DNA from 2 places in the Klebsiella sp. WOUb02 genome. Region 2 is predicted to be linked to the other one. Evidence: predicted binding sites of a transcription regulator. Region 2 holds the regulator's gene; the other holds the start of a gene.
What was found. The regulator Fur, encoded in region 2, represses iron uptake genes when iron is present. The targets are predictions, from matches to a motif close to ATAATAATGAGAACNACTATCAA.

Region 1: the regulator Fur is predicted to act here: its motif matches at 2,734-2,756, upstream of ABOC21_RS18045 (TonB-dependent siderophore receptor).

What each region holds. Positions count from the first base shown of each region.
Region 1 covers NZ_CP170110.1:2,303,544-2,308,468, forward strand. Annotated here, with positions in the region: gene ABOC21_RS18030 (cation-transporting P-type ATPase) at 1-388, opposite strand, end outside; gene ABOC21_RS18035 (DUF1158 domain-containing protein) at 896-1,144, shown strand; gene ABOC21_RS18040 (alpha/beta hydrolase-fold protein) at 1,073-2,695, opposite strand; gene ABOC21_RS18045 (TonB-dependent siderophore receptor) at 2,850-4,925, shown strand, end outside.
Region 2 covers NZ_CP170110.1:2,161,136-2,166,060, reverse strand. Annotated here, with positions in the region: gene chiP (chitoporin ChiP) at 115-1,518, shown strand; gene chiQ (ChiQ/YbfN family lipoprotein) at 1,566-1,898, shown strand; gene fur (ferric iron uptake transcriptional regulator) at 1,978-2,430, opposite strand; gene fldA (flavodoxin FldA) at 2,723-3,253, opposite strand; gene ybfE (LexA regulated protein) at 3,404-3,697, opposite strand; gene ybfF (esterase) at 3,831-4,604, opposite strand; gene seqA (replication initiation negative regulator SeqA) at 4,788-4,925, shown strand, end outside.

The DNA.
Region 1 (4,925 bases), 140 kb from region 2:
GGTCGCCGGCGCGCAGAAGGACGATATCGCCCGGCACCAGCTCGCGGGTCGCCACCGTTTCATGCCTGCCGCCGCGCTGCACCCGCGCATCGCTGGAGAGCATATTGCGAATGCCCTGCAGGGATTTTTCGGCGTTGCTCTCCTGCACGTGGCCAATCAGGGCGTTGATAACGGTGACGCCAAGAATAACCAGCGTATCCACCCAGTGGCCCATCACCGCGGTGAGCGCGGCGGCGGCCAGCAGGACAAAAATCAGGACGTCGTTAAAGTGCGCGAGAAAGCGCAGCCAGCCCGGCTTGCCTTTCTTTTCCGGCAGCGCGTTAGGGCCCCAGGTTTTCAGGCGCTCTGCGGCCTCTCCTGAAGGGGGCGCGCTGCGGGGATTTATCATTCTGCTCAAATTAAATTTTCCTTATAAACGCCGTGAAGCGGAAAACCTGAAATCATTTCTGGCCAATGAAAGATTATAATTTCACGGGGCGAGAGAAATGACTCAGGGGAAATCTTTAATCTCTCGCAAAATTTAAAAAATGTGTTAAGTTGTTTCTCACAGCAACTATTACAGAAGATTAATAAACCTATATTAAACGAGGCCCATTATGTCTAAAATCTACCGCGGACGCCGACTGGCGCTGTACGTCCTGCTGGCCATCCTGATCGCCACGCTGGTGGGCTACAGCACCTATAGTTTTGTAAAAGCGACGATCTAATAATGACTTTAATTTACATTAAAGTGTTATTAACTTAATCACAAAAATTTCGATTTAAATTAACAGAAATATTAAAAATGGAGCATCAGAGATAATACAAAGAGGCGAGAATAATAGCCGGCGAAAGAATATTGCGTTAAATAATATTTTGCCCGACAATATGTTTTTTAACTGACGATTAACAAGTAATGAAACATCCGCTTGAAACGCTGATCTCTGCCGCCGGTATCCTGCTGCTGGCGCTGCTCTCCTGCCTGCTGCTGCCGGCCCCCTCCCTTGGGCTAACGCTGGCGCAGAAGCTGGTTGCGACCTTTCATCTGCTCGATCTCAACCAGTTCTACACCCTGCTGTTTTGCCTGTGGTTTTTAGCGCTGGGCGCGATTGAATACGTGGTGCTGCGCTGGATCTGGCGCCGCTGGTTTTCCCTTGAGCGTTAGGCCGGTAAAATCGCGCATCCCCGCCACCAGCGCCTCACACCACGCGGCGTAATCGTGGCCGCTGGAGAAGGGGTGGAAGCTGACGCGATAGCCTTTGTCGCGCAGCACCCGCTCAAACTCCAGCGTATTGGCATAAATCCCGCCGTCCGGTCCCGCGGTCTCAAACCTGCCCGCCTGCAGCCAGAAGCGCACCGGATAGCGCGGCGACTGCTGATACTGCCGCGTCAGCCAGCTCGCCTCCTCCCCCTTCGGCGCCCACCAGTACGACCCCGACAGGCTGATCACGTTGGCGAACTGGCGCGGATAGCGCAGCGCCACCCATGAAGCGGCCAGGCCGCCGTAGCTCGAACCGGCGACCACGGTCTTTTGCCGCGTCGGGTTCAGCCCCTGCTGGCGCAGCCACGGCAGCAGCTCGTGGGCCATAAAGTCGGCGAAGAAGGGGTTGGGCGGCAGCTCTTTGGCCCGCCGCGGGTGATCGAGGCTATCGATAAACACCACGTTCACCGGCGGCAGCGCGTGGCTGGCGATCAGGCTATCGAGGACGTTGGCGAAGCGGTATTCATCCTGGTAGGTTTTGCCGTCGAACAGCATCAGGGTCCAGCGCGCCGGCTGCGGCAGGCGCGGGCGATAGATCGACACCTCCCGGCTATTTTGCAAAAAGTCGCTGTACAGCTGATGGCGGGTCAGGGTGCCGTAGCGCAGCGGCTGCGCCATCCGCTGCGGGGTGCAGAAACGCGCCGGGTTGAGGGCCAGCAGCGAATAGCGGTTCCAGCGATCGCTGGCGGCGTTGACGCTGTGCGGATTCAGCGGATCGGCCTGGGCGCTGACCAGAATCGCCCGCCGCTGGTCGCGCGCGCTGCCGTCAATCACCGGCACGTCCGGCGCCAGCTTGTACTGCATCAGCGTGTCCGCCGGGACCACGTAGCTGCGGAACCAGACGTCGGAGCTGCCGAGACGAAACAGCGGATCGTGATCGCCCGCCGGCGATCCCAGGATAAACACGTTGCGGCTCGCCCCGCGCCACAGGAAGGTGACGCGCTTATGGCCCGCGTCCAACGCCTCAACCATCGGCGTCCCCTCCTGCTCGCGCTCCAGCCAGAAGCCCGCCGTTGAGCCTCCCGCCGCCAGCTCCCGCATCAGCCGCTGCAGACGCGGGCTAACGGGGTCCAGAGGCTGATTTTTCGCCAGCGCGGTCGTCTCCTTCATCCGCCACTGAAAGCGCCAGCGGGTGCCCTCTTCGCCGTGCAGCAACAGCGCCGAAGGGCGGTTTACCGGCAGCGAGAACAGCAGCGTCTGTTCGCCGTCCGCCGGTCCGCCCGCCAGCAGCGTGCGCAGGCGGCGGCTGTGCTCATCCAGCAGGCGGGCATCCGTCACCCCGGAGAGGGTCGCGGTGACGTAGTTTTCACCCAACGTCGGCAGGTCAAAACAGACCTCACCGCTGGCATCGAATTTTCCCTGCAACTCCCCCTGCAGCGAGGGAGACTCGCAGTTCATTGCCGCCGCCGGTAGCGCGCTCATCCCCACCAGCAGACCACTCCATGCCATCTTCATTGCCCGATTATCCCTGTAAGAATTTGTTGCCAACGCTAATGCAAATGGGAATGATTTGCAATAACATCTATCCGGTTAGTGATGACCGTTAGATTTCCTCTTAACGGAAGAACGGCTTTCTATGGCAATTAAAATCAAGGATGTAGCTAAAAATATGTTTAAAAATAATAAAATAACAAAACTCTGGGTCACGGGTCTGGCGCTGGCCTCATGCGCGGGGCAGGTACGGGCAGCGGAGGAGACGCTGGTGGTCACGGCGGGCAGCGGCGAAGATCCTACCGCGCCGCTCAGCGGCATCGTGGCGACAAAAACGCTGTCGGCCACCAAAACCGCCGCCGAGCTGATCAAAACGCCGCAGTCGGTCTCGGTGGTCACCCGCGATCAGATGAAGGCCCTCGACGTCACCTCGGTATCCCAGGCGCTGCGCTACAGCGCCGGCGTCTTTACCGAGTATCGCGGGTCCTCCAATCGCAATGACGAAGTCTTCGTGCGCGGCTTCAGCTACGTGCCGAAGTATCTCGATGGCCTGAGCTACGGCGCCACCGCCTCCTCGCAAACCGGCACCTTCGATCCGTGGCTGCTGGAGCGCGTGGAGCTGGTGCGCGGCCCGGCCTCGGTGCTGTTTGGTCAGGTCAATCCCGGCGGACTTATCAGCATGACCAGCAAACGCCCCACCAGTCAGCCGGTTCACGAAGTGCAGTTCCGCACCGGCAATAACAATCTGGCCGAAGGAGCCTTCGATTTTGGCGGCCCGCTGAACGATGACGGCAGCCTGCTGTATCGCCTGAACGGTATCGCCCGCAGCCAGAATAACCAGGTCGACGACTACAAAGAGACGCGGATGGCGATTGCGCCGGCGCTGACCTGGTATCCCAACCAGGCCACCCGCTTCACGCTGCTCACCAGCTATCAAAAAGATCCCGATGCCGGCTACCGTAACTTCCTGCCGCGCTACGGCACCGTCAGCAGCGTCGACGGCAGCTATATTCCACGCGATTTTAACGTCAGCGACCCTAACTATAATCAGTCGTGGCGCGAGCAAACGATGATCGGCTATGAGTTTGAGCATCAGCTTAACGACACCTTCACCCTGCGCCAGAACGCGCGCTACGCCACCATCAAGCAGAAGTATCGTTATCTGGTGTACACCACCAGCGACGCCAACAGTTCGGTTCTGTCGCGCCGCGCCCAGCGCGAGGAGCGCCAGACCGACGAGTTCGGCATTGATAATCAGCTTGAGGCGCAGTTTACCAGCGGCCAGCTGACGCATACCGCCATCGGCGGGCTGGACTATAAAACCAGCAAGGATAAACAGTACCTCGGCCGCGCCGGCGGATCGCAGTACGATCTCGACTGGCGCCATCCGGCGTACGGCGTTAACGTCGACGAAAGTACCTTCAGCACCGCCAGCGACGAGCAGCAGAATCTCGACCAGCTGGGCGTCTATCTGCAGGATCAGCTGAACTGGGAGAACTGGGAGCTGCTGCTTTCCGGCCGCTATGACTGGGCGGAAGTGCGGACTACCGATTTTACCAACGCCGGCCGTAGCCAGAAAAACGACAGCAAGTTCACCTGGCGTACCGGCCTGCTGTACGCCTTTGATTTCGGCCTCTCTCCGTATATCAGCTACAGCACCTCCTTTGAACCGAACCTGCAAACCAACCGGGCGCCGGGAGTCGGTCCGTTCGATCCCAGCGTAGGCAAGCAGCTGGAGGTGGGCCTGAAGTATCAGCCAAACCAGAATGCGCTGATGACCCTGGCGATGTACGACCTGACCCAGAGCAACGTCGCCACCTACAACAGCGCGGCGGGATGGTTTGAAAACAGCGGCAAAGTGCGCTCGAAAGGGATTGAGGCCGAGGCGCACGCCACGGTGTTCGACAATCTGAACCTGATTGCGTCCTACACCTGGACCGACGCCGAAACCGTCAGCACCACCGTGGCGGGAACCGAAGGGAAAACGCCGGCACGTATCCCGACGCATATGGCGTCGGCCTTCACCAGCTATACGCTGCCGAGCGGCGTGCTGAAAAGCCTGACCGCCGGGGTCGGCATGCGCTATATCGGCACCAGCTACGGTGACGCCAAAAACACCTTCAAGGTGCCGGCGGTGGATCTGTATGACGCGATGGTGAGCTATGAGCTAGGCGAGCTGAGCCCGCGCCTGCAGGGGGCGAAGGTGCAGTTCAACGTGAATAATATCGCCGATACCAAATACGTCGCATCGTGC
Region 2 (4,925 bases):
AGTCTATCGATAGCGGATATGCGGACTTTTACCGCCCCGCTTTTTAGCAGTCTTATTTATTTTTCGCGGCTTGCCTTTGGCTCCGCGTTTTAAAACGTCAAAGAGGATATGCACATGCGTACGTTTAGTGGCAAACGTAGTACGCTGGCGCTGGCTATTGCCGCCGTCACCGCGATGTCGAGCTGGATCGTTGTTCCGCAGGCCAGCGCAGCAGGTTTTATCGATGATTCCACGTTAACCGGCGGTATCTATTACTGGCAGCGTGAGCGCGACCGTAAAGATGTTACCGACGGCGATAAGTACAAAACCAACCTTTCGCATTCAACCTGGAACGCCAACCTGGATTTCCAGTCCGGCTATGCTGCCGATATGTTTGGTATTGACGTGGCTGCCTTTACCGCAATTGAGATGGCGGAAAGCAGCGAAAGCGGCCACCCGAACGAAATTGCCTTCTCCTCAAGGAATAAAGCCTACGACGAAGATTACTCCGGCGATAAGAGCGGGATCAGCCTCTATAAAGCGGCGGCGAAATTTAAGTATGGCCCGGTGTGGGCGCGTGCTGGCTACATTCAACCAACCGGGCAAACGCTGCTGGCTCCGCACTGGAGCTTTATGCCGGGCACTTATCAGGGCGCTGAAGCCGGGGCCAACTTTGATTACGGCGACTCTGGCGCGCTGAGCTTCTCCTACATGTGGACCAACGAATACAAAGCGCCGTGGCACATTGAGATGGATGAGTTCTACCAGAACGATAAGAAGACGAAAGTCGATTATCTGCACTCCATCGGCGCCAAATATGATTTTAAAAACGACCTCGTGCTGGAGGCCGCGTTTGGCCAGGCTCAGGGCTATATCGACCAGTATTTTGCTAAGGCCAGCTATAAATTTGACGTTGCCGGCACCCCGTTAAACACCAGCTATCAGTTCTACGGCACCCGCGATAAGGTCAGCAACGGCGGCGCGAACGATATTTACGACGGCACCGCCTGGCTGCAGGCGCTGACCTTTGGCTACAAGGTTGCCGACGTGCTGGACCTGCGTCTGGAAGGCACCTGGGTTAAGGCCGAGGGCCAGCAGGGCTACTTCCTGCAGCGTATGACCCCAACCTACGCATCTTCTAACGGTCGCCTGGACGTGTGGTGGGATAACCGCTCCGACTTCAACGCCAACGGTGAAAAGGCCGTGTTCTTCGGCGCCATGTATGACATGAAAAACTGGAATATGCCGGGCTGGGCGTTTGGCGCGTCTTACGTTTATGCATGGGATGCGAAGCCGGGCAAAATGGCGACGCCAGATGCCTACTACAACGCCGACAAACGTCTGGAAGAGTCGGCCTACAGCCTCGATGCCATGTATACCGTGCAGGATGGCCGGGCGAAGGGAACGTTGTTCAAGCTCCACTTCACCCAGTACGACAACCACTCCGATATTCCTAGCTGGAGCGGCGGCTACGGCAATATCTTCCAGGATGAGCGCGACGTGAAGTTTATGGTTATTGCTCCGTTCACTATTTTCTGATGCCGCAGCCGCGGGCGTAAGCCTGCCGCCAGTCCGTGAGGTTGATTATGAAAAAGCTATTGCTCATCGCCATGCTGGCATCGGGCCTGGTGGCCTGTACGCAGTCACCGGCGCCAAAAGAAGATACTAAATTGAAGGACGCCTACAGCGCCTGCATCAATACGGCAGAAGGGAATCCGGATAAAGTTCAGGCCTGCCAGAGCGTGCTGAACGTTCTTAAAGAGGATAAGCAGCACCAGCAGTTCGCCACGCAGGAAAGCGTGCGCGTGCTGGATTATCAGCAGTGTATCCTGGCGACCCGCACCGGCAACGATCAGGCGGTGAAAGCCCGCTGCGACCAGATCTGGAAAGAGATCCGCCGCAACAATACCCGGCCCTGATTTCCCTCGTACCTCCTATTTGCGGGCATAAAAAAAGCCAACCTTCGGGTTGGCTTTTTGCTGCTTACGCGGCGGGAAACTATTTTTCCACCGCGTCGTGCGCGTGTTCATTTTCGCGGCAATCGCCTTCCGCACAGTGGCCGTACAGGTACAGGCTGTGGTTGGTCAGGCGGATACCGTGACGGTGGGCAATTTCACGCTGACGCGCTTCGATGGAGTCATCGCTGAACTCAATCACTTTGCCGCAATCGAGGCAAATCAGGTGATCGTGATGATGCTGCTGCGTCAGTTCGAAAACGGATTTACCGCCTTCAAAATTATGGCGGGTAACAATGCCGGCATCATCAAACTGGTTCAGTACGCGGTAAACGGTGGCCAGACCGATCTCTTCACCCATGTCGATCAGGCGTTTGTATAAATCTTCCGCGCTGACGTGATGGTTATCCGGCCCCTGCAGCACTTCCAGAATTTTTAATCGTGGAAGTGTGACTTTCAGGCCAGCCTTCTTCAATGCGGTATTGTTGTCAGTCATGCGGAATCTGTCCTGTTGCTAAACGATCTACTTCCATTAGCGGAAGTAATACAGAGAATCACCCGATGTAATGCGTTTCATTATAGAACTGCCATGATGAAATGAAAACCGCAAGCATCGAGCCTTTTATGCTGTCAAAAACGAGGCACAGGCTACAAACTGCGTCACGTCTCCTCGTTAAATCAGAGGACATTGTACAGATATGTGATTAAAAGTTAAAAACTTGTAGCTATTAGTTTTATTGCTTTTACCTATTAATACGGCGATATCCCAGGATAGCGCCGTTTAACGATCAGGCGTTTATGATTTCTTCGAGATGCAGTTCTTCAGAAACCTGCTTAACCCATTTCTCTACGCGCTCGTTGGTCAGCTCAGGCTGACGGTCTTCATCGATAGCCAGACCGACGAAATGGTCGTCATCAGCGAGACCTTTAGAGGCTTCGAAATGGTAGCCCGCCGTTGGCCAGTGGCCGACGATGGTTGCGCCGCGCGGTTCGATGATGTCGCGAATGGTTCCCAGCGCGTCACAGAAGTATTCAGCGTAGTCTTCCTGGTCGCCGCAGCCAAACAGGGCGACGAGCTTGCCGTTGAAGTCGACCTCTTCCAGCGTCGGGAAGAAATCGTCCCAGTCACACTGTGCTTCACCGTAGTACCAGGTTGGGATGCCCAGCAGCAGAATGTCATGACCCTGCAGGTCTTCTTTGCTGCTTTTGGCAATGTCGTGAACATCAGCAACGTCTTTACCAAGCTGCTTTTGGATCATTTTTGCAATATTTTCGGTGTTGCCGGTGTCGCTGCCAAAAAAGATGCCGATGATTGCCATGAGTAAAATAACCTCTTGAAACTTAATGATGTGGTAGTGGCGTAATGCCCGCAGATAACGGCAATCATAGCAGAACAGGGAAGGGCGCGGAAACAGCAATCACGCCCGACTGCACACTCTGCTACATGAAAGTGTTGTTTTTGCGGTTTCTCAGGCTTTACTCTGGCTATGCAGGGCCGCCAGCTGGTTCATCAACATCTCTTCAATCAGATCGCTGCGGTTCATATTGCGGGCATCGGCCAGCTCATTGAGCGCATCAACCGCTTCAGCGTTGAGCTTGAGCTCCACGCGCCTTAAGCCGCGAACTTTGTCGCGTTTAAGCTGGTTGCGTTTATTGATGCGCAGCTGCTCGTCGCGCGAAAGCGGATTGGTCTTTGGTCTACCCGGGCGACGCTCGGTTGCGAACAAATCTAATGTCGTACGGTCCGTTTGTTCTTTTGCCATGATTCAGAGTGACTTCGGGGAAACAAATTGTCGGGCCATTGCCGACACAGATAGCGCGCCATAATACATCAGGCGAACCGCTGCGCCAACGACCGCGGGCATTCTGCGGCGCGGTCGGGCAGTTTTTAGCCAGTTATGCCGCTAAAGAGGAGAGATATCGGCGAATGGCGCGCAATACCGCTTCCGGTTTCTCCGCATGGACCCAATGGCCCGCGCCGGCAATCACGTGCGCGCGGGCCTGAGGGAACTGAGCCAGCAGCGCGTCGCGATACTCATCGGTCACGTAGGGTGAGTTGCCGCCCGGGATAAACAGGGCCGGATGCGGCCAGGCGGGAACCGGCTGCCAGCCAACGATATGGCTATATTGATCCCACAGGACCGGCACGTTAAACCGCCACTGGCCGTCAACGAAGGACTTCAGCAGGAACTGAATCACGCCCTCCTCCTGTAGATGCTGGCGCATAATTGCCGCCGCCTGCTGACGGGTTGCGGCGCCGGCGGCGGTCACGGCGTTGATGGCGGCAAAGATTTCGTCATGGCGGCGGACGTGATAATCCACCGGCGCGATATCGATAGCCACCAGGCCGTCGATGCGGTCAGGAGCCAGGGCGCTTAGCGCCATCACCGCTTTACCGCCCATCGAGTGGCCGATAAAGGTCGCTTTTTCCAGCTGCAGATCGTCAAGGGTGTCGAGCAGATCCTCAGCCATAGCGGCGTAGGTCATCTGCGGATCGCGCGGGGAAAGGCCGTGATTGCGCATATCGACCTGCAGGATATCGTAGTCGGCAACCAGGTCGCGTGCGAGGATCCCCAGGTTATCAAGGCTGCCAAACAGACCGTGAACGAGGACCACAGGGGAATTATTGTGCGGATTTTGTGCAGATTGCGCGCGGCTATTTAATTTCATGGCAAAGTTCTTTTTTTCGCTCCGTCGGGTTAGGGTATTATGTTGGACATTCTGCCATCCGGCTGCAAGACCCAGAGCTCTCTGAGTTTTACCGCCATCCTGGTTTGACGCTATCCGCGGTCAGGATTTGTCCTTATAATCCTGACAACTTGTATTCAGAATAAGATATCGCACTGGATTAAGATGAAAACAATTGAAGTTGATGATGATCTCTATCGCTATATTGCCAGCCACACCCAGCATATTGGTGAGAGTGCATCCGACATTTTACGGCGCATGCTGAAATTTTCCGCCGCTTCCCAGACCGCCGCCGCCGCTGCG